DNA from 3 places in the Streptomyces sp. NPDC051740 genome. Region 3 is predicted to be linked to each of the others. Evidence: riboswitches for the same ligand, from Rfam matches in the RefSeq annotation. Region 3 holds a riboswitch; each other region holds the start of a gene.
What was found. Region 3 has a riboswitch for cobalamin ahead of ACIA6T_RS25035 (cobalamin biosynthesis protein). Riboswitches for the same ligand answer to the same signal wherever they lie in the genome.

Region 1: it holds a riboswitch for cobalamin, as region 3 does, so the genes downstream of both, ACIA6T_RS05705 (prenyltransferase/squalene oxidase repeat-containing protein) here and ACIA6T_RS25035 (cobalamin biosynthesis protein) in region 3, are expected to answer to the same signal.
Region 2: it holds a riboswitch for cobalamin, as region 3 does, so the genes downstream of both, ACIA6T_RS15860 (ribonucleoside-diphosphate reductase subunit alpha) here and ACIA6T_RS25035 (cobalamin biosynthesis protein) in region 3, are expected to answer to the same signal.

The regions. Positions count from the first base shown of each region.
Region 1 is NZ_JBITCL010000002.1:582,306-589,982, forward strand. Features, by position in the region: gene ACIA6T_RS05695 (energy-coupling factor transporter transmembrane component T) at 1-637, opposite strand, end outside; gene ACIA6T_RS05700 (SCO2322 family protein) at 630-1,265, opposite strand; gene ACIA6T_RS05705 (prenyltransferase/squalene oxidase repeat-containing protein) at 1,262-2,488, opposite strand; cobalamin riboswitch at 2,601-2,738, opposite strand; gene ACIA6T_RS05710 (TetR family transcriptional regulator) at 2,838-3,548, opposite strand; gene ACIA6T_RS05715 (glycosyltransferase family 4 protein) at 3,755-5,290, shown strand; gene ACIA6T_RS05720 (class I SAM-dependent methyltransferase) at 5,284-6,036, shown strand; gene ACIA6T_RS05725 (prenyltransferase) at 6,033-7,109, shown strand; gene ACIA6T_RS05730 (hypothetical protein) at 7,309-7,602, opposite strand; gene ACIA6T_RS05735 (DUF2249 domain-containing protein) at 7,676-7,677, opposite strand, start outside.
Region 2 is NZ_JBITCL010000008.1:130,253-137,929, forward strand. Features, by position in the region: gene ACIA6T_RS15840 (cytochrome P450) at 1-1,225, shown strand, start outside; gene ACIA6T_RS15845 (GlxA family transcriptional regulator) at 1,242-2,204, opposite strand; gene ACIA6T_RS15850 (hypothetical protein) at 2,298-2,582, shown strand; gene ACIA6T_RS15855 (ribonucleotide-diphosphate reductase subunit beta) at 2,613-3,620, opposite strand; gene ACIA6T_RS15860 (ribonucleoside-diphosphate reductase subunit alpha) at 3,620-5,977, opposite strand; cobalamin riboswitch at 6,101-6,269, opposite strand; gene ACIA6T_RS15865 (GNAT family N-acetyltransferase) at 6,285-6,791, opposite strand; gene mctP (monocarboxylate uptake permease MctP) at 6,868-7,677, opposite strand, start outside.
Region 3 is NZ_JBITCL010000016.1:56,906-64,582, reverse strand. Features, by position in the region: gene ACIA6T_RS25040 (cobyric acid synthase) at 1-304, opposite strand, end outside; gene ACIA6T_RS25035 (cobalamin biosynthesis protein) at 301-1,242, opposite strand; cobalamin riboswitch at 1,364-1,502, opposite strand; gene ACIA6T_RS25030 (hypothetical protein) at 1,843-2,064, opposite strand; gene ACIA6T_RS25025 (anion permease) at 2,096-3,361, opposite strand; gene ACIA6T_RS25020 (class II aldolase/adducin family protein) at 3,503-4,255, shown strand; gene ACIA6T_RS25015 (alpha/beta hydrolase) at 4,434-5,561, shown strand; gene ACIA6T_RS25010 (hypothetical protein) at 5,804-7,354, shown strand.

The DNA.
Region 1 (7,677 bases), on a different contig from region 3:
AGGGGTTGGCGAGGGCGTTCGCGGCGCCCACGCAGATGAGGAGGGTGGCGAGGCGGAGGGCGTCGTACAGGGCGAAGGTGAGGGCTTCGGCGGTGACCTTGCCGCCGAGGCGGATGCCCTGGGCCCAGTGGGGGAGGGGGACTTCGGGGAGGTGGATGAGGACGCGCGTGCCGGGGATGGGGGAGCCGAGGACCACGGCGAAGGTGAGGCGGATGAGGATGACGGCGAGGGCGAGTTTGAGGAAGGCGCCGTAGGAGCGGGACCAGGGGGTGTGGGGGCGGCGGGTAGCCACGACGTAGGCGGAGACGGTGATGAGGAGGGTGAGGAGGAGGGGGTTGGTGGTGCGGGTGGCGGCTGTGCCGAGGGAGAGGGACCAGAGCCACCAGGCGCCGGGGTGGAGTTGGGGGCGGTGCCGGTGCCGGTGCCGGTGCCGGTGCTGTCGCTGGGCGGGGGGTGTTGCGCGGCCCGGCGTTCGCGGGGTGCCTCCCCCACTCTCGGCTTCGCTCGAGCGGGGGGACCCCCATCGCCCACCCGTGCCGCCCTGGGGGTACCTCCCAGGCCGTTTCAGGCACTGGGGGAGGCACGACTGCCCGCGGTCGGGCGGGCACGATGGCCCGCAGCCGGGTGCGTTACGCACGGCGGCGGGCCTGCCAGACGGCTGCTGCTCCGAGGAGGGCCACCGCGGCGATTCCGGCCATCAAGCCCACCGACGGGCCCGAGTCGTCCGGCTCGGGCTTTTCCTCCGCGGGGGCGGGGGCCTTCTCCGCCGAGACCTGTTCTCCGCAGCCCTTCTCCGGGTAGCCCGCTATCGCGCAGAGCAGGGCGTTGGTGTCGTAACGGAGGGGTTTGGCCACCGAGGCCAGGGCCTCGGCCGTGGTGGCGTCCTCGGGGACCTGGGCGCAGGCCGTGCGGCCGGCCGGCGGGGTCTCGCCGGACGGGGCGTCGGCGGGGGTGCCGAAGTCGATGACCAGGGCCACGCGCTTCCTGCCGTCGACCGCCGGGGTCTGCGCGCAGATGGTGTCGAAGTCGGCGGTGCCACGCGGCTTCGTCGCGTCGGCGGAGTTCTCGCTGACGGAGAAGCGGAAGCCGTGGACGTCGCCGTCGGCGGGGCGGGCGAGGGACGGGCCCTGGTCCGCGTACGTCCATGCCGTGCCGTCCTGCTCCCAGAAAGACCAGTAGCGGTAGCCGGCGGCCTGCGCCTGGCCCGCGCCCGCCGACAGGGGCAGGAGCGCGGCCAGGAACAGGACTGCGGCCCGGCGGATCACGGCTGCTGCCGCTTCGTACGGCCGCTGATCAGGAAGCCGATGCCGATGCCGGCGACCAGGCAGATGCCGACGAACCACCAGACACCGAAGCCGGAGTCCGATGCGGACTCGGACTCGTCCTTCTTCTCGTCCGCCTCGGCCTCCGTGGTCTTCCCGGCGGCCGGGCCGGTCGCGCCGAGCTGCTTCACCAGGTCCGTGCCGCCGAAGTCGCGCGGGTCGGCGCCGGTCGCGTGGGCGGCGAGGATCAGCTGGGCGTAGGCGGCGGGGCCGCTCTGCGCCGCCCAGCCGGCGGCGTTCTTCTCCAGCCAGGACAGGGACTTCCCGGCCTGCTCGCCGGCACCCTGCGCGGCGAGCGCGACCACCGCGTCGGCGGTGTTGCCGTAGTCGGGCTGGTCCTCGGCGCCGGCGAGGGCGGAGGTGAGGTGGCCGTCCTCGGCGAGGGCGTCGGTGAGGTACGCGGCACCGTTGGCGGCGGCCTGCCCGGGGCCGCCGGCCTTCTCGCACGCCGCTTCCCCGGCGCCGTCCTTGCCGGGCTCGACGACCAGGCCCGCACCGAGCGAGCCGAGCACGCCCGCCGCCGTCGCGTCCGCGTTGGCGACCAGTTCGCCCTTCTTGTCCGGCTGGAAGGCGAACGCGCCCGCGCCGTCGCCCTCGCAGGGCAGCGCCAGCTTCAGCAGGGCGTCGTAGGGGGACTTGCCGTCCTTCCTCACCTCGGCCGGCTTCTCACCGGCGGCCGCGAGCGCGCCGACGACGACGGAGGTGGAGTTGGTGTCGCTGGCGCCGCCCGCCACGTAGCCCCAGCCGCCGTCCTTGTTCTGCGCGGACTTCAGCCAGTCGACGGCCTTCTTCGTGACGTCGTCGTGGCCGCCGAGCGCGGCGAGGGCCTGGACGGCGGCGGCGGTCTGGTTGGTGTCGGCCATCGTCTTCGCGTCGCACGCCTCGGCGGTGTCGGCGCGGTACGGGGCGAAGGAGCCGTCGGCGCACTGCTGGCCGGTGAGCCAGCCGACGGCCGCCTTCGACGGCTCGACGCCCACGGTGTGCTGGGCGAGCAGGGCGAGCGACTGGCGCCAGACGCCGTCGTACTGCGGGTCGCCGTCGCCGTACAGGGCGGAGGGGAGCGCCTGGGACGGTGACGGGGACGGGGTGGTGTCGGCGGCGGCCGGGGTGGCGGCGCCGATCACGGCGACGGCGGCCAGGACCGCTGCGCTGCGGCGAACATTCATGATCGGCGGGTGCCTTCTTCCCTGCGGGGAGCCGGGCAGCGCGGGACACCCCGGCGGCTCGGCTCCGTATACCTCGACGGTGCCGGTGCGCCGACGGGTCCGCCGGGCACGTGAGCCGGTCATGGACCGTGCGGGGCAGTCCGGCTCACCGCCTCGGGGCGGCTTACGGTTGCGGGTCAGCGCCGGAATTGCACCGGCTTCCCCCCGTACGGTGTGATGACGACGCCGACACTCTACCCGCCCGTAGGGAAGGGGCCAGGGGTGGCTTCGGTGAGCAGGGTCACGTCAACCATGGGACGCGCACCGCACCCGCACGCCCCCGGAAAGGCTTCGAAGGTCTCGCCGGTGATCACCGATGGTCGTCAGTGGCCATCGGGCCCCTCGGGGCCGTCAGGTCCACCAGGCGGCACGCCGTCTCTATGTCGATCCTGACCTGGGCGATGGAGGCGCGGCCCGAGAGCCAGGTGATCAGGGTCGAGTGCCAGGTGTGCTCGATGACCCGGACGGCCGAGAGCTGCTCGGGTGTGGGATCGGTGAGCTCCATGGCGTCCAGGATGATCGTCGTGGTCTGCCGGGAGACCTGGTCGACCTCCGGGCTCACGCTGCGGTCCGCGAACGTCAGGGCGCGCACCATCGCGTCGGCCAGGTGCGGCTCCCGCTGGAGCGCGCGGAAGGCCCGCATCAGGGTCTCCGCGACCCGCTCGGCCGGGGTCTCACCGGCCGGCGGCTTCTTCCCCAGCGTGCCGTGCAGGGTCTCCAGCTGGTCCTGCATGGTCGCGACCAGGAGATGGATCTTGGACGGGAAGTAGCGGTACAGCGTGCCGAGCGCCACCTGCGAGGACTCCGCGACCTCACGCATCTGCACCGCGTCGAAACCGCCCCGGCAGGCCAGCTGTGCGCACGTCCGCAGGATGCGGCGGCGACGCGCCTCCTGGCGCTCGGTGAGCGGCGAGGCCGGGGCGGGCCGCGCGGTGCCGGGCCCCGCCGTCGCCGCCGCCTTGCCCGCCTTGTCCGTTGTGGCTGCCCTGGCCGCCTTGTCCCTGTTGGCTTCCGCAGGCATGGGTCCCGTCCGTGACAGTCGGTGAGGGTGGATGATCAGACAGCATGGCATGTCGTCCGTCGTGGCGTGAATCACCTGATCCACTGCTTCCGGTACCCCTACCTGCCGGTAGATTCGGATCCTCCGAACGATCAACTCTGAAACTTGTTCTAGATCAGCCTCCCGGCGTAATCTCGCGGGACAGTGCAGGGAGAAGGGGGCCCAGAGTGACCGCTGAGGCCAGTCAGGCCGGGCCCTCGCGGGGGCCCGCATCCGACGGCTTGCGACCGCTCCGCATCGCACTCCTCACCTATAAGGGAAACCCGTTCTGCGGCGGGCAGGGCGTCTACGTACGCCATCTCTCCCGCGAACTCGCCCGCCTCGGACACCGCGTCGAGGTCATCGGCGCCCAGCCGTACCCGGTCCTGGACGTGGTGGAGGGCGAGGACTGCGACGGCCCCACCCTCACCGAACTGCCCAGCCTCGACCTCTACCGCCAGCCGGACCCCTTCCGCACCCCGAAGCGCGACGAGTACCGGGACTGGATCGACGCGCTCGAGGTCGGCACGATGTGGACCGGCGGCTTCCCCGAGCCGCTGACGTTCTCCCTGCGCGCCCGCCGCCATCTGCGCGCCCGGCGCGGCGACTTCGACGTCGTCCACGACAACCAGACCCTCGGCTACGGCCTGCTCGGCGACCTCGGCGCTCCCCTGGTGACCACCATCCACCACCCCATCACCGTCGACCGGCGGCTGGAGCTGGACGCCGCCGGGAACTGGCAGCGGCGCTACTCGGTGCGCCGCTGGTACGCCTTCACGCGGATGCAGAAGAGGGTGGCGCGCCGTCTGCCGTCCGTGCTCACCGTCTCCGGCAGCTCCCGCCAGGAGATCGTCGACGATCTCGGCGTACGGCAGGACCGTATCCACGTCGTCCACATCGGCGCCGACACCGACCTGTTCGCGCCCGATCCGTCGGTGCCGGTCGTACCGGGCCGGATCGTGACCACGTCCAGCGCGGACGTACCGCTGAAGGGGCTGGTCTTCCTCGTCGAGGCGCTGGCGAAGGTACGGGCCGAGCAGCCCGGGGCACACCTCGTCGTGGTCGGCAAGCGGCCCGTGGAGGGGCCCGTCGCGCAGGCCGTGGAGCGGTACGGCCTCGAAGGCGCCGTCGAGTTCGTCAAGGGCATCTCGGACGCCGAACTCGTCGACCTCGTGCGGTCGGCGCAGGTCGCGTGCGTGCCGTCGCTGTACGAGGGGTTCTCCCTGCCGGCCGCCGAGGCCATGGCCACGGGCACCCCGCTGGTCGCCACCACCGGCGGGGCGATCCCCGAGGTGGCCGGCCGCGACGGGGAGACGTGTCTCGCCGTACCGCCCGGCGACGCGGGGGCGCTGGCCGCCGCGCTGACCCGGCTGCTCGGCGACCCGGAACTGCGCGCCCGGCTCGGGGCGGCCGGACGGGAGCGGGTGCTGCGGCACTTCACCTGGACGCGTGCGGCCCAGGGCACGGTGGCCCGTTACCGCGAGGCGATGGCGGGTGCGGGCCGGGACACGGGCGCGGTCCGCCCCGGTGCCGGGGCTGCCGACCGCCCCGGTGCCCGGCCCGCGGACCGTGCCGCGACCGGGGCCGTCGACCGCCCCGCGCCCGCGACCCCCGACGCCCCGGCCGCCGGGGACGCCGGTCCCGACACCCCCACGGACACGGCCGCCGCCGTGCCCGTGCACGCCGCCGACACCTCCGACCGCGAAAGCAGGGCCACGTGCTGACCGTCGACTTCTCCCGGTTCCCGCTCGCCCCGGGCGACCGCGTCCTGGACCTCGGCTGCGGGGCCGGCCGGCACGCCTTCGAGTGCTACCGGCGCGGCGCGCAGGTCGTGGCGCTGGACCGGAACGGCGAGGAGATCCGCGAGGTCGCCAAGTGGTTCGCGGCGATGAAGGAGGCCGGGGAGGCACCCGTCGGGGCCACCGCCACCGCCATGGAGGGCGACGCCCTCGCCCTGCCCTTCCCCGACGAGTCCTTCGACGTCGTCATCATCTCCGAGGTGATGGAGCACATCCCGGACGACAAGGGTGTCCTCGCCGAGATGGTGCGCGTGCTCAAGCCCGGCGGCCGGATCGCCATCACCGTGCCGCGCTACGGCCCGGAGAAGGTGTGCTGGACGCTGTCCGACGCCTACCACGAGGTCGAGGGCGGCCACATCCGCATCTACAAGGCGGACGAACTGCTGGCGAAGATCCGCGGGGCGGGCCTGCGTCCGTACGGCAGCCATCACGCGCACGCGCTGCACTCGCCGTACTGGTGGCTGAAGTGCGCGTTCGGCGTGGACAACGACAAGGCGCTGCCGGTACGGGCGTACCACAAGCTGCTGGTCTGGGACATCATGAAGAAGCCGCTGGCCACCCGGGTCGCGGAGCAGGCGCTGAACCCGCTGATCGGCAAGAGCTTCGTGGCGTACGCGACCAAACCGCACCTGCCGCGCGCCGCGGCCGGGGCCGGGGCGGACGCCACGTGACGACCTCCCGGACCGAACACCTGGTCCTGCCCGGGGTCCTCACGGCCGACCAGGCCGCCACGACCGTCGCCGGTATCCTCGCGGCGCAGCGGGAGGACGGGGCGATCCCGTGGTTCCGGGGGCACCACCTCGACCCGTGGGACCACGTCGAGGCCGCGATGGCCCTGGACACGGCGGGCGAGCACGACGCCGCCGAACGGGCCTATCTGTGGCTGGCCCGGCACCAGTTGGCGGACGGCTCCTGGTACGCGGCCTACGCCGACGGCGACCCGCTCGACGTCACCGACCGGGGCCGGGAGACCAACTTCGTCGCCTACGTCGCGGTCGGGGTGTGGCACCACTACCTCTCCACCGGCGACGACACGTTCCTGGACCGCATGTGGCCCGTGGTGTACGCGGCGGTGGAGTTCGTGCTGCGGCTGCAGCAGCCCGGCGGGCAGATCGGCTGGCGGCGCGACGACGACGGCACGCCCACCGCGGACGCGCTGCTCACCGGTTCCTCGTCCGTCCACCACGCGCTGCGCTGCGCGCTCGCCATCGCCGAGCAGCGCGAAGAGCCGCAGCCGGACTGGGAGTTGGCGGCGGGCGCGCTGCGGCACGCGATCCGGCACCACCCGGAGCGGTTCCTCGACAAGGACCGCTACTCCATGGACTGGTACTACCCGGTGCTCGGCGGCGCGCTCACCGGCGCGGAGGCCAAGGCCCGTATCGAGGAGGGCTGGGACCGTTTCGTCGTCCCCGGACTCGGGGTGCGCTGCGTGGTGCCCAACCCGTGGGTGACCGGCGGCGAGTCGGCCGAACTCGCCCTGGCCCTCTGGGCGATGGGCGAGTCCGACCGCGCGCTGGAGGTGCTCCAGTCGATCCAGCACCTGCGCGATCCGGAGAGCGGCCTGTACTGGACGGGCTACGTCTTCGACGACGACGCGATCTGGCCGCGCGAACTGACCACCTGGACCGCCGGCTCACTGCTCCTGGCGGTCGCCGCCCTCGGCGGCCACGAGGCCACCTGCGCGGTGTTCGGCGGCGACCTGCTGCCCAGGGGCCTGGACCCGGACTGCTGCCCGCTCACCTGAGCCGACCGGGGCCGCCTCAGTACCGGCGGAGGCGGCCCGCGATGGCGTGGCCGATGAAGAGGTAGACGACGGCGGCGAGTCCGTAGCCGGCGACCACGCGGGCCCAGGCCTCGTCGAAGGTGCTGTGTTCACTGGGGGTGTCCCCCAGACCCCCGGGTCACGTGACCAGCTGGTTGTGAGGTCCGGGGCCGGGGCCGCCTCAGTACCGGCGGAGGCGGCCCGCGATGGCGTGGCCGATGAAGAGGTAGACGACGGCGGCGAGTCCGTAGCCGGCGACCACGCGGGCCCAGGCCTCGTCGAAGGTGAAGAGGTCACGTGACCAGGTGGCCAGCCAGTTGGCCGCGTCGTGGACGAACTGCACCAGGTCGTTGCCCCGGTTGGCGTCCAGCAGGTACATCAGAATCCAGAGTCCGAGGATGACGGCCATGATGTCCGCGATCACCGCGACGACCGTCCCTGCGGAGTTGGAACCAGTGCGATATCGAGGGGACATACTCTCCGACTGGCCCCGAACGGGCGGATGAAACCCGGAACGTCCAGGGCCGGTGCGGAAGTTCGGCGTGGGCTC
Region 2 (7,677 bases), on a different contig from region 3:
CGGCGACGTCGTGCGCCTCAAGCTCGGACCGAAGACGGTGTACGCCGTCACCACCCCCGCCCTCACCGGGGCGGTGGCGCTGAGCCCCGACTACATCATCGCCGGACCGCTCTGGGAGTCCCTGGAGGACCTGCTCGGCAAGGAGGGCGTCGCCACCGCCAACGGTCCGCTGCACCGGCGCCAGCGCCGCACCATCCAGCCCGCGTTCAGGCTCGACGCCATCCCCGCGTACGGGCCGATCATGGCGGAGGAGGCGTACGCGCTCGTGGAGCGCTGGCGCCGCGGCGAGGCGCTGGACATCACGGTGGAGTCCTTCCGCGTGGCCGTCCGGGTGGCCGCCCGCTGCCTGATGCGCGGCAGCTGCATGGACGCCCGGGCGGAACGCATCTGCGCCGACCTCACCACGCTGTTCGGCGGGATGTACCAGCGCATGGTGATACCGCTCGGACCGCTCTACAAGGTGCCGCTTCCGGCCAACCGGGAATTCAACCGCGCGCTGGCCGATTTGCATGTCCTGGTCGACGAGATCGTCGCCGACCGACGGGCAGGCGGTCAAAAGCCGAACGATTTGCTGACGGCTTTGCTGGAGGCGGAGGACGAGAACGGCGAGCCCATCGGGGAGCAGGAGATCCACGACCAGGTCCTCGCCATAATCACCGCCGGCAGCGAAACCGTCGGATCCACGATCATGTCGCTCCTCCTGGTTCTCACCGAGCACCCGGAACTCGGCGACAAGATCCGCGACGAGGTGAAATCCGTCGTGGGTGACCGCCCGGTCGCATTCGAGGACGTCCGGAAGCTGACGTACACCGCGAATGTCGTCACCGAGACCCTGCGGCTGTATCCGGCCGTCTGGATATTGACGCGCCGCGCGGTGACCGACACGGAACTCGGCGGATACCGCATTCCCGAGGGCGCGGACCTCATCTACAGTCCGTACGCGATCCAGCGCGACCGGCGGTCGTACGAGCGGCACGAGGAGTTCGACCCCGACCGCTGGCTCCCCGAGCGGGCGGGGGACGTGCCCAAGTACGCGATGAGTCCGTTCAGCGTGGGCAACCGCAAGTGCCCCAGCGACCACTTCTCGATGGCCGAGCTCACGCTCATCACCGCGGTGGTCGCCTCCGCCTACCGCTTCGACCACGCGCCCGGCTCCGACGCCAAGCCCCGGATCGGCATCACGCTCCGACCACGCCGGCTGATGCTGCGGGCGACACCCCGCTGACCCGCGCGGCGCGCGTTCAGGCGGCCTGAGGGCCCCTGAACGTGCGCCGGTAGGCCTGGGGCGTCGTACCGACGGCGCGGACGAAGTGGTGGCGCAGTGCCGCCGCGTTGCCGAAGCCGGTACGGCCCGCGATCGCGTCCACCGTCTCGTCCGTCGCCTCCAGCAGGCGCTGCGCCAGCAGCACCCGCTGGCGCAGGATCCAGCGGTAGGGCGTGGTGCCGGTCTCCTGCTGGAAGCGGCGGGCGAAGGTACGCGGCGACATGTGGGCGCGGGCGGCGAGCTGCTCGACGGTGGTCTCCTCGTCGAGGTGCCGTTCCATCCACACCAGCACATCGGAGACGGTGTCGCCCCCGGACCGCGGCAGCGGGCGCTCGATGTACTGGGCCTGCCCGCCGTCGCGGTGCGGGGGCACCACCATGCGCCGGGCGATCTTGTTGGCGACCTCCGGACCCTGCTCCTTGCGCACCAGATGCAGACAGGCGTCGATGCCGGCGGCGGTGCCCGCGGAGGTGATCACCGGGTCCTCGTCGACGTAGAGCACATCCGGCTCGACCGTCAGATGGGGATACTTCCTGGTCAGCACCTCCGCGTGCTTCCAGTGGGCGGCGGCACGCCGGCCGTCGAGGAGTCCGGCGGCGGCGAGCACGAACACCCCGGAGCAGACGCTGAGCACCCGCGCGCCCCGGTCCACCCCTCTGCGCAGGGCGTCCAGCAGCTCGGGCGGGAACTCCCGGGACACATAGGAGGAACCGGCGGGCACGGCGATGAGGTCCGCCGTCTCCAGGCGCTCCAGACCGTGCTCGACCTGGAGGGAGAAGCCCGTGTTGGTGCGCACCGCCGGGCCGTCGGCCGAGGCGACGGCGAAGTCGTAGACCGGCAGGTCGTCGTCGCTGCGGTCGACGCCGAAGACCTCGCAGACGACACCGAGTTCGAAGGGGTTCACACCGTCGAGGAGGACGGCGGCCACGTTCTGGAGCATGGCTCCAGTGTGCCGCGTCCATGGCAGTAAATCGAGGGTGTACGGCAGTCCTGCCACTGCCGGTAAGGAGCATCGGGCGGGACAGTGGTGTCCATGGATACGACGCGGATACAAGCACTGACCTCGATGGTGGCCGTCCTCGGCCTGTTCGTCCTCATGACCCTGCCCGCGCTGATCGGCATCGCGCGCGAGCGGCGGATCGACCGGCAGATCAAGCGGGCCGAGGCCGCCCGAGCCGCCGCCGGGCGACGTGAGGAGCCGGCGGTCTCACGCCCGGCGGTCTCACGCCCGACGGTCTCACGCCCGGCGGTCTCACGCCCGGCGGTCTCACGCCCGGCGGCGAATGCCGCACCGCACCGCACCGCGCGAGCGGCGTGACGGCGGGGCGGCACCCGGGCGCCCGGCTGTCTAGAAGTCCTCGTCCAGGTCGACCGTGCCCTCCACGGCGACCTGGTACGCGGACGGCCGCCGCTCGAAGAAGTTCGTCAGCTCCTGGACCCCCTGCAACTCCATGAAGGAGAACGGGTTCTCCGAGCCGTACACCGGCGCGAAGCCCAGCCGGACCAGCCGCTGGTCGGCGACGCACTCCAGGTACTGCCGCATCGACTCGGTGTTCATGCCCGGCAGCCCGTCCCCGCACAGGTCCCGCGCGAACTGCAGCTCCGCCTCGACCGCCTCGCGCAGCATGTCGGTGACCTGCCGGCCCAACTGCTCGTCGAACAGTTCCGGCTCCTCCTTGCGCACGGTGTCGACCACGTCGAAGGCGAAGGACATGTGCATCGTCTCGTCCCGGAACACCCAGTTGGTGCCGGTGGCGAGGCCGTGCAGCAGACCCCGGCCGCGGAACCAGTAGACGTAGGCGAAGGCGCCGTAGAAGAACAGGCCCTCGATGCACGCGGCGAAGCAGATGAGGTTCAGCAGGAAGCGGCGGCGGTCGGCCTGTGTCTCCAGCCGGTCGATCCGCTCCACCGAGTCCATCCACCTGAAGCAGAACTCCGCCTTCTCCCGGATGGACGGGATGTTCTCCACGGCCGCGAAGGCCGCCGCCCGGTCGTCCGGGTCGGGCAGATAGGTGTCGAGGAGCGTCAGATAGAACTGGACGTGCACCGCCTCCTCGAAGAGCTGCCGCGACAGGTACAGCCGCGCCTCCGGGGAGTTGATGTGCTTGTAGAGCGTCAGCACCAGGTTGTTCGCCACGATCGAGTCGCCCGTCGCGAAGAACGCGACCAGCCGTCCGATCAGGTGCTGTTCCTCCGGGCTGAGCTTCGCCAGGTCGGCGACGTCCGAGTGGAGGTCGACCTCCTCCACGTGCCAGGTGTTCTTGATGGCGTCCCGGTAGCGCTCGTAGAAGTCGGGGTAGCGCATGGGGCGGAGAGTCAGCTCGAAGCCGGGGTCGAGCAGGTTCTTGGTGGTCATCACTGGCAGGCCTCGCAGGACTCGGGGTTTTCCAGGGAGCAGGCGACGGCCTCGGGGTCGGCCGCCTGCGGGACGGGAGTGGTGGCGCGCGCCGCGCGGGCGATCCGGGTCGCCGGGCGGGAGCGCAGGTAGTACGTGGTCTTCAGGCCCTGCTTCCAGGCGTACGCGTACATCGAGGAGAGCTTGCCGATGGTGGGCGTCTCCAGGAACAGGTTCAGCGACTGCGCCTGGTCCAGGAACGGGGTGCGGGCGGCGGCCATGTCGATCAGACCGCGCTGCGGGATCTCCCACGCCGTGCGGTACAGCCGTCGCACGTCCTCGGGGATCCACGCGAAGTCCTGCACGGAGCCGTTGGCTTCGCGCAGTGCCTCACGGGTCCGCGCGTCCCACACGCCGAGCCGCTTCAAGTCGTCCACCAGGTACGAGTTGACCTGGAGGAACTCCCCGGACAGCGTCTCGCGCTTGAACAGGTTGGAGACCTGCGGCTCGATGCACTCGTACACGCCCGCGATCGACGCGATGGTGGCGGTGGGCGCGATCGCCAGGAGCAGCGAGTTGCGCATCCCGGTGGCCGCGATCCGCGTCCGCAGCGCCGCCCAGCGTTCCGGCCAGGAGAGCTCGGCGTCGTAGTGGTCGGGGTGCAGCACGCCCCGGGCGGTACGGGTCTTCTCCCACGCCGGGAGCGGGCCGCTGCGTTCGGCGAGGTCGGCGGAGGTCTCGTACGCGGCGAGCATGATCCGCTCGGCGATCCTCGTGGACAGCGCCTTCGCCTCGGGGGAGTCGAAGGGCAGCCGCAGCTTGAAGAAGACGTCCTGGAGGCCCATGGCGCCGAGACCGACGGGACGCCACCTGGCGTTGGAGCGGCTCGCCTGCCCGGTCGGATAGAAGTTGATGTCGACGACCCGGTCGAGGAACGTCACAGCGGTGCGCACCGTCTCGTCGAGGCGCTCCCAGTCGATGTCCCCCCGGTCCACGAAGGCGCCGAGGTTGACCGATCCCAGGTTGCAGACCGCCGTCTCCCCGTCGTCGGTGACTTCCAGGATCTCCGTGCAGAGGTTCGAGGAATGGATGACGTGGCCCGGCTCGGCGGTCTGGTTCGCCGTCCGGTTGGCCGCGTCCTTGAAGGTCATCCAGCCGTTGCCGGTCTGCGCGAGGGTGCGCATCATGCGGCCGTACAGCTCGCGGGCCGGGAGGGTCTTCCTCGCCAGGCCCTTCGCCTCGGCGGCCCGGTACGCCGCGTCGAACTCCTCGCCCCACAGGTCGACCAGTTCGGGCACGTCCGCCGGGGAGAACAGCGACCAGGGCGCGTCGGCGTTCACCCGGCGCATGAACTCGTCCGGCACCCAGTGCGCGAGGTTCAGATTGTGCGTACGGCGGGCGTCCTCGCCGGTGTTGTCGCGCAGCTCCAGGAACTCCTCGATGTCGGAGTGCCAGGTCTCCAGGTAGACCGCCGCCGCGCCCTTGCGCCGGCCGCCCTGGTTCACGGCGGCGACCGAGGCGTCCAGCGTCTTCAGGAACGGGACGATGCCGTTGGAGTGCCCGTTGGTGCCGCGGATCAGCGAACCCCGGGCGCGGATGCGGGAGTAGGACAGGCCGATGCCGCCGGCGTGCTTCGAGAGGCGGGCGACCTGGTGGTAGCGGTCGTAGATGGAGTCCAGCTCGTCCTTGGGGGAGTCGAGGAGGTAGCAGGACGACATCTGCGGGTGGCGCGTGCCGGAGTTGAACAGCGTGGGGGAGGAGGGCAGGTAGTCCAGGCGGCTCATCAGCCCGTACAGCGCGGCGACCTCGTCCACGGAGCGGGCGCCGTCGTCCTCGGCGAGTCCGGTGGCGACCCGCAGCAGGAAGTGCTGGGGCGTCTCGACGACCTTGCGGGTGACCGGATGCCGCAGCAGGTAGCGGCTGTGCAGGGTGCGCAGGCCGAAGTAGCCGAAGCGGTCGTCGGCCCCGGTGTCGATCAGCGCGTCCAGACGGGCGGCGTGCAGCCGGACGAACGCGGCGGTCCGGTCGGAGATCAGGCCCTCGCGGTGCCCGGTCGCGACGGACCCGGTGAACGAGGTGACGCCCTGCGAGGCGGCCTCGGCGCGGATGCCGATGGTCAGCAGCCGGGCGGCGAGCCGGGAGTAGGCCGGGTCCTCGGAGATGAGCCCGGCCGCCGCCTCGGTGGCCAGCTCCCGCAGCTCCGCCTCGTCGGCGGAAGCGGACCGGCCGCGCAGCGCGGCGGCGGCGACCCGGCCGGGGTCGGCGTCGGGCAGGTCGGCGGTCAGCTCGGTCAGGGTCCGCAGCAGCGCGGCACCGGGGCCGCCGCTCTCCTCGGGCACGTCGATCGCTGAAGCCGGATCGGCTGGCGCGATGGTCACGTGGGGCTCTCCCTCGCTCGGCACGGGGGCCTCGAAGAGCGCAGGGGGCAGTACACGAGCGCACGCGGCGTCGCGTCCACCGGCCCATTCCGCGAGGCCCGGACGTCAGGGCACCCGGACCGGACGGCCGGGCGCACTGTCGGCAGGTCCTCGGACTGACGCCCGTGCACACGCGTACGCGGGCATGGGTACACCGTTGCGGGACAGTTCCGGATTCACACCGGATTCCCCTGCGACGACAGCGAGCATGAGCATACATCTTGTGTCGGGTGCCGCCAGCAACCCCATATCTTGTGTCGCGCTGGTCTCAGAGTGTCAACTCATAGGTGAGGAGCATGATGTCGTCCAGCTCCGGCAGCGGGTTCCAGTCGCGTTCCGGGGTGCGGGTGAAACCGAGCCGTTCGTAGACGCGGTGGGCGGCACGCATGGTGCGCTGGGTCGACAGCACGACCCGTCCGCACCCCTCGACGGCCCGCGCCCGGTCCACGCAGGCACGCACCAGGGCCTCCCCGGCACCCCGTCCCCGGCCCGCGCGGGCGACCGCCAGCATCCGGATCTCCGCCTCGCCCGGCCCCGCTATGTCGGCCATCGGACCGGGGCCCGGCACGAAGGTCACCCCGCCCAGCACCGACCCGTTCGCCACGGCGACCAGCACCTCGGCGGCGGCCGCCCGTTTCCCCACGTTCCGCAGCTCACCGAGGTACGCGTCGCTCTCCCCGAAGTCGAGCAGCCCGTCCAGCAGATAGGCCTGCGCGGTGATCTCACCGAGTTCCTCGTGCTCGCCGGGTTCCACCGGCCGGATGACGATGTCCATGGGGGGAGTCTGCCGGACGGGTACGACGACGGGCCGCCGGATTTCTCCGGCGGCCCGTCGTCGTACGTCACCGGCGTCAGTGGCTGCTGCCCGCCGTGGCCGGCGGAAGCTCCACCTGGACGCCGGGGTCGCCCGCGTCCGCCGTGTAGTCCTGCGGCTTGGTCTCGTCGATGCCCTCGGGAGCCTTGACGGCCCTCAGGACGAAGGTCAGGACGACCGTGACCAGGACGTTGAGCACGAACGCGGTGAGGCCGATGTAGCCGATCTCCCCGATGCCCGGGATCTCCTTGGACGACCCGCCGAAGTGCTTCTGCGTCGGCGAGGCCACCCCGTACGCGGCGGCCGTGCCGTAGACCATGCCGACCGCCCAGCCGCCGATCAGCGCCCAGCGGTGGAACCAGCGGGTGAACAGGCCGCCCACCAGCGCCGGGAAGGTCTGCAGGATCCAGATGCCGCCGAGGAGCTGGAAGTTGATCGCGACCGTCTTGTCCATGGTCAGGACGAAGACCAGCGCGCCCACCTTCACCAGCAGGGACACGATCTTGGAGACCTGGGTCTCCTGCTTCGGCGTCGCGTCCGGCTTGATGAAGTCCTTGTAGATGTTGCGGGTGAACAGGTTCGCCGCCGCGATCGACATGATCGCCGCCGGTACCAGCGCGCCGATGCCGATGGCCGCGAAGGCCACGCCCGCGAACCAGTCCGGGAACATGTTCTCGAACAGCTGCGGGATCGCCAGCTGGCCGTTGTCGACCTTGACCCCGGCCGCGATCGCCATGAAGCCGAGCAGCGCCAGCAGGCCCAGCATCAGGGAGTACAGCGGAAGGATCGTGGTGTTGCGGCGGATCACCTCACGGCTGCGCGAGGACAGCGTCGCCGTGATCGAGTG
Region 3 (7,677 bases):
CGCTCATCTCACCGACGGCCCTGCCCAGCAGCACCACCTGGCTGGACCGCTCACCGCCCGGCTTGAGCAGCACCGGGTTCATCAGCGCGGTCGGCTCGACGCGGCAGGCCTGGGCCTGCATGGCCTGCGCCCGCCCGATCTCGGCGCCCTCCCGGGTCACGAACGAGTTCAGCGACATGTTCTGCGCCTTGAACGGCGCGACCTTCACTCCCTGCCGCACCAGCCACCGGCAGATCCCGGCGGTCACCACGCTCTTGCCGGCGTCCGAGGTGGTCCCGGCGACCAGCAGCCCCCCACCGCTCACGATGCACGTCCCTTCATGACGCTCCGCGCGGCGGCACCGACCCCCAGTGCGAGCCAGCCGACCCGCCGCGAGAGCCGTACCGCCCGGTCGATGTCGGCCACGGCGACGGCACGCCCGCCGCCGTTGAGCACGGGCCGGTGCTCGACCCGCCCGCCGTAGGAGAGGGTGCCGCCGAGCCGTACGCCGAGCGCGCCCGCGAAGGACGCCTCGACGGGCCCGGCGTTGGGGCTCGGGTGCTCGGCGGCGTCCGCGCGCCACGCCCGTACGGCCCCGCGCGGGTCCGGTCCCGCGAGCGCGGCGAGGACGGCGGTCAGCCGCGCTCCCGGCCAGCCGGCGACGTCGTCGAGGCGGGCGGAGGCCCAGCCGTAGCGGCGGTAACGGGGCGACTTGTGGCCGACCATCGCGTCCAGCGTGTTGACGGCCCGGAAGCCGAGCAGGCCCGGCACCCCGGCGACGGCACCCCACACCAGCGCGCCCACCACGGCGTCGGAGGTGTTCTCGGCGACGGACTCGACCACCGCGCGGGCGATCCCGTCGGCGTCCAGGGCCTGCGGGTCCCGGCCGCACAGGTGCGGCAGCCGCGCCCGCGCCGCCTCGACGTCCCCGGCCTCCAGCGCCCGCCCGATGGCGCGGGCCTCCCGGGCCAGCGAGGTCCCGCCGACGACGGCCCAGGTGGCGACACCGGTCAGGGCGGCGGAGGCGGCGGGGGAGGAGCGTACGCGGCGGGAGGCGAGGGCGCCCAGCGCGACGGTCCCGCCGACGCACACGGCGGTGTGCACCGCGCCCCGGCCCCGGTCGTCCCGCCACAGCACTCGTTCCACGGCAGCCGCGGCCCGCCCGAAAGCGGCGACCGGATGCCCTCGGCGGGGATCGCCGAACAGCAGGTCGCCGAGGAGGCCGGCGGCGGCGCCGTACGCGAACACGCGATCGGCACCCATGGGATCAGCCGGTGAAGGATCCGGCGGGAGTGGCCCCGGGGCGGGGCGGTGTGTCGCTGATCGACCTCGGCAGGCAGCCGCGCATGGCGTTATGTCCTCACTCAGGGTGTCCACGCCCTGGTTCGACGAGACCGGCGGTGAGAGTTCCTGGCTCCCGGGGTGTTCACCCCGGTGACAGTGGCGGGACCGCGCCGGAATCGCACCGGCTTCCTCTCCTGCCGCCGTAGTGGCTGAGGCAGTCCACCACGGCCCCGGAAGGGCCGTCAACTTGCCGTTGACCTGCGAGGCTGAAGTGTGCTGAGGCCCACAGAGGGGTTCCGGTGGGTGAACCCGCGAGCGGGGGCGCGGAGGTGCGCACCCGTACGAGCGGGGGGGGGGGGGGGGGGGGGGGGGGGGGGGGGGGGGGGGGGGGGGGGGGGGGGGGGGGGGGGGGGGGGGGGGGGGCGGGGGGGGCGGGGGGGGGGGGGGGCCGGCGGCGGGGGGGGGGGGGGGGGGGGGCCCCCCCGCCGGGGCCCCCCGCCCCCCCCCCGCCGGCCGCCCCCCGCCCCCCCCCCCCCCCCCCCCCCCCCCCCCCGCCCGCTCACGTGTGCGGCCTGTGGATCAGGCCATGATCAGGTAGATGCCGTACCCCACCGCCGCCGTGCACGCCGCGAAGCAGGCGTAGGCGCCGGTGACCGCCAGGGCCGCGGACTGGCCCTGGGCGGCGGCCCGCTCGCGGCGGGACAGGCCGTTGATGCCGAGGGTGAACAGGCCCACCAGGGCCACGGTGACCACGAGGCTGACGCCGAAGACGGAACCGAGGGCCGCCCAGTCGATCTTCATGGTGCTCTTCTTCCTTCGTACCGGGTCGCGGTCAGACGGTGGTCGCGGCCGACGGGGCCGCCGGGGCCGCGGGGTCGGTGGGGACCGGCGCCGGGATGGTGGCCGAGAGGTCGTCGGTCACGGTGCCCGCCGGGGGCGGGGTGACCGCGGCCATCGCCTGCGTCACCACGCCGGGCGGCTCCTCGTCCGGCGCCTCGTCGTGGTCGTTGACGTTGGTGTGGTCGACGACCTCGCGCCGGGAGATCTTCCAGATGGCGGCGCTGGAGGCGACCAGGAAGACGGCCACGAGGGCGGTGCCCCAGTCGCCGAAGCCGCAGACCCACTCGGCGAGCGCCGCGACCAGGGCCGCCGCCGGCAGCGTCAGGCCCCAGGCGACGAACATCCGGGTGGCCGTCGACCAGCGGACGACACCGCCCTTGCGGCCCAGGCCCGCGCCCATCACGGAACCGGAAACGGAATGCGTGGTGGAGAGGGAGAAACCGAGGTGCGAGGAGGCCAGGATGACCGTCGCGGCACTGGTCTGGGCGGCGAAGCCCTGCTGCGGCTGGAGGTCGGTCAGGCCCTTGCCCATGGTGCGGATGATGCGCCAGCCGCCGAGGTAGGTGCCCATCGCGATGGCGATGCCCGCGGAGAGGATGACCCACAGCGGCGGGTCGGAGTCGGGGGCGACGGCGCCGCCGGCGACCAGGGCGAGGGTGATGATGCCCATCGTCTTCTGGGCGTCGTTGGTGCCGTGGGCCAGGGAGACCAGGCCGGCGGAGGCGATCTGTCCGGCGCGGTAGCCCTTCTCGGAGGCCTTGCCGTCGGCCTTGCGGCCCAGGCGGTAGGTCAGCCGGGTGGCGAACATGGCGGCAATGCCGGCCACCAGCGGGGCGGCGATCGCGGGGAGCAGGACCTTGGTGACGAGGACGTCGCCGTGGACCGCGCCGAGACCGGCGGAGGCGACGGCGGCGCCGATCAGACCGCCCATGAGGGCGTGCGAGGAGCTGGACGGCAGACCGACCAGCCAGGTCAGGAGGTTCCAGAGGATCGCGCCGACCAACGCGGCGAAGATGACCTCGGGACGGATGCCGGACTCGTCGACGAGTCCTTTGGAGATCGTGTTGGCGACCTCCACCGAGAGAAAAGCGCCCACAAGGTTCAGCACGGCGGACATGGCCACCGCGACCTTGGGTTTGAGAGCACCGGTCGAAATGGTCGTTGCCATCGCGTTCGCGGTGTCGTGGAAACCGTTCGTGAAATCGAACGCGAGTGCGGTTACCACCACAATCGCGAGGATCAGCGAGAAGTTTTCCATTTACCCAGGCAATCGTTCGAGGTCATTGGCTGGTCGAACGTAGGTAACCAGGGTGAACGGAAGATGAACTGGAACGGGCATCGTGGTGACCGTAAGAGGGGGTGGACCCTCCGCCGGATGGCCGCCTGGCAGGATCACGGCATGACTGAGCAGCCAGGGGACGGACGGGAAGCAGGAGGCACCCGGGACGTGCGCGAGGAGGAGGCGCGCGCCTGGGCGGAACTTGTCGGGGCCGCGCGCCGGACCGTCGCCGACGGACTCGTCGTCGGCACCTCGGGCAACGTCTCGGTACGGGTCGGCGAGACCGTCCTCGTCACACCGTCGGGAGTGCCGTACGACCGGCTGACGCCGGACGACGTGACCGGCGTCGACCTCACCGGCCGGCAGGTCCTCGGCACGCTCGTCCCCACCAGCGAGCTGCCCATGCACCTGGCCGTCTACCGCACCACCGGCGCGCGCGCCGTCGTGCACACGCACGCCGTGCACGCCACGGCCGTCTCCACGCTCGTCGACGAGCTGCCGCTGATCCACTACATGGCGGCGGCACTCGGCGGACCCGTCCGGGTCGCCCGCTACGCGACGTACGGCACGGACGAACTGGCCGAGAACATGCTCCGCGCCCTGGACGGCCGCACCGGCTGCCTCCTCCAGAACCACGGCACCGTCACCCACGGCACGACCCTCACCCAGGCCTACGACCGCACGGCCCAACTGGAATGGATGTGCCGCCTCTGGCTGACCGCGTCCTCACTCCCGGACCTGTCCCCCCACCTGCTCACCCCGGAGCAACTGACGGAGGTGGGGGACCGCCTGCGGGACTACGGGCAATCAAGCCCGTCCGGTACTTCCAGTCCGTCCGGTACTTCCAGTACTTCCAGCCCGTCCGGCGTTTGAGGACAAGGGGGGTCCGGGGGCACAGCCCCCGGGGACGGGACGGGACGGGAAGGGGCGGCGGGGGCGAAAAACCCCACCCCCACGACGACGGCACCCCACGGACGGAAAAGACACGGGCACAGCCCGGCTGTGCGGCGCCCGCTGGCCGGGTACCCGTCCCGACATGACACTGGAGAACGTGCGCACTGCCAGAGCGACGGCCGCAGCCGTCACCGCCGTGATAGGGGCCGCCGCCACCGCGGTGGCCGCCGGCCGGCTCGCCAGCGACGCCGCGCTCAGAATGCCCCCCGGCGGCCCCCTGCCCACCGAACCCGGACTCACCGTCCACGCCACCGCCGCCGGCCGGATCACCCTCACCAGGGACCTCGCCACACTCCGCCCCGGACGCCACGGTCTCACCGGTGCCGGCTTCCACGCGGTCGTCGGCCCCGTACTGCCCGACGCCCCGGACTCCGCCGACACCGTCGTACGCCGTCTCGAACGCGTCACGTACGGCACTCCGGAGCCCGGCGACCGCGCCCGGCTCACCCCGAACCTGTACGTCGGAGACCCGGGCGGCGCCCTCGGCCTGGACCACACCGACCTCGACATCCCCGGCGAACTCGGCCCCCTGCCCGCATGGTTCGTCCCGGGAGCCCGGGACACCTGGGTGATCGCCGTCCACGGCCTCGGCACCACCCGGGAACACACCATGAACCTCATGGAGTTCCTGCACCGCCACCGTTTCCCGGTACTCGCCCCCGCCCACCGGGGCGACCCCGGCGCGCCGCGCTCCCCGGACGGCCTCAGCCACCTCGGCGAGACCGAGTGGCGCGATCTCGACGCGGTGCTCCACCACGCCGTGGACTCCGGTGCCCGGCGGGTCGTCCTGTACGGCTGGTCCACCGGCGCGACCATGGCGCTGCGCGCCGCCGCCCGCTCCGAGGTGCGCGCACGCGTCGCCGGTCTCGTCCTGGACTCCCCGGTGCTCAGCTGGGAGGCGACCCTGCGCGCCCTCGCCGCGGCCCGGCACACCCCGGGCGCGCTGCTGCCGCTCGCGGTCCGCGCCGCCCAGGGACGCACGGGACTGTACGGCGACCGCAGGCCCGGCGCCCTCCACCTGGACCGGATCGCGGTCCCCACGCAGATCTTCCACGGCCCCGACGACGCGGTGGCGCCCTGGCGGTTCTCCCGCAGCCTCGCCGCCGACCACCCCGACACCATCACCCTGCACACCGTCAGGGGCGCCCCGCACGGCGCGATGTGGAACGCCGACCCGGAGGCCTACGAAGAGGCGCTGCGGCGCTTCCTCACCCCCCTGATGTGACCGCGCGGAGGGAGCGCCGGACAGCCGGTGCCGAGGATTCCGTTTAGGGCCGTACCAGTGGCCTGAATCCCTCCCCGACCGCATCCGGGGCCGGGGCGCCGGCCGTCCCGGCGCCGCCGTCGGCATTCCGTTTGGGTTTTCGGACCGTCAACAGGAAGACTGCACTCGTGACGTCCCGTATCCCGCGCGACTCCAGGCTTCGAATCGTCCGCCCGCGACCCCTGGCCGCCGCCCCCACAGCGATGAACCAGCGGCGCTCGCGCCGCCCCGCGCCACGCCCCCCGGAGGGCACGCCGGCCCCGGCGGAGCTGGCCAGAATGGCGCGCTCCGGTCTGGCCGCCGCGGCCCGCGTCGCCCGCTGGGCCGACGCCGCCCTCGGCCCCGGCGGGGACAGCGCCACCGCCGACGGCAAGGCCACCCTCTCCGACGCGACCGCCGAACGGGCGGCCCGCGCTCTGGACCTGACCCCCGCTCAGGTCCGTGCCGACTGGGACACCGCCCGGCTGGCCGGCCTCATCGAGGTGCACGGCGACAGCGCCCGCCCCGGCTGGCGGCTGCGCGCCTGGAACCGCGACGACAGCGCCGTGCTGCGCGGCTGGGTCGCCCTCTGCGACGCCTGGTCGCTCGCCCACCCGGAACCCGAGGAGTACGAGGCCGCCGCCGTCGCCGAGGTCGTCACGGCCATGCCGCAGGTCCTCTCCTTCCTCCAGCTCTCCGCCGGCCCGGTCCCCGTGCCCCAGCTCCTCGACCTGCTCCAGCAGCGGGTGACGGAACTCCGCACGGAACGCTGCGAGGTCGACTACGTTCCGCAGCCCGAGCTCTCCCGGTCCGACGCGCTCCGGTCCGACGTGCCTGGGCACGACGCGCCGCGGCCGGACGCGTCCGGTACCACCGGCGGCCGGCCCGCCTCGGCCGGCCCCGAGGCGTCGCGGACCGAGACGGCCCGGCCGGACGCACAGCGGGTCCACACGTCCGGAGCCGCCGGGGCCCGGTCCGGGCCCGGACCCGAGCCCAGACCCAGGGTGCCGCTCCAGCGGCCCCGGCCCGCGCCCGCCGTGCCCGCCGACGCCGACGCCCCGCTCGAGCCGCTGCTCGACTGGGCGCTGCGCGCCCTCGCCTCCGTCGGGGCCCTCACCTACGGAGACGGGCAGGCCACACTCACCCCGCTCGGCAGCTGGGCGGTGTGGGTCAAGCTGGAGCAGATCTGCGTCGCCGCGCAGAGCCCCGCCGGGAACATCGAGCAGGGCGCCGAGGACATGCTGCGCGGCTGTGCCCAGCTGCGCCCCAACGCGGCCCGCGCCGAGTACCGCGCCTGGCTCGCCGCCCGGCCGGTCGGCAGCGCCGTCACGGAGCTGATCGACGCCGCCCGGGGCGAGGACGCCCTGCTGCGCGGCCTCGCCTTCGAGGCGCTGCGCGTGGTCGGAGCCCCCGCCGAGCCCGAGGTCCGCACCGTGCTCGACGAGCCGACGCTGCGGCCGTACGCCCTGCTGTGGCTCGCCGAGCACGACGGCGCCGACCCCGAGGACGCCCACGAGGTCCTCACCCGCGAGGAGGCCACCTGGCTGTGGGTGGACACCGCGGCCGCCGTCGCCGACCACGGCGAGGCCCCGCTGCTGGTCCGCCACCTGGAGTCCGCGGTCCAGCCGACCGTCCCCGCGCTGCTCACCGAGGTACGCGCCGTCGGCCACCCGCGCACCGTCCAGGTCCTGGTCGCCCTGGCCGCCGCCCACCCCGACCCGGCCCTGGCCAAGGCGGTCCGCCGCGCCGCCTTCCAGGTCCACACGGGCGGCTGACACCGGGCCCGCCGCCCCGCGGGCCGTCCGGCACCGGCCCCCGCTCCCCGGGCGCGCGTCCGCTGTCCAGCGGTCCGCGGCGGCCGGGCCCGCCGTCCGGCGGCCCGGCCGGGTGTCCAGCGGCCCCAGCCCCGGGCGCGCGTCCGCTGTCCAGCGGTCCGCGGCGGCCGGGCCCGCCGTCCGGCGGCCCGGCCGGGTGCGTCCGGCGGCGGATCCGGACTTCGGACTCGCGCGCCCGGCTCCTGCCGCCCGTCGGGGCCCGCCCGGTGACGGGACCGGGACGCCGGGTTTCGGATCGCCGTCCCGGGTGCGTATGTGCCGAA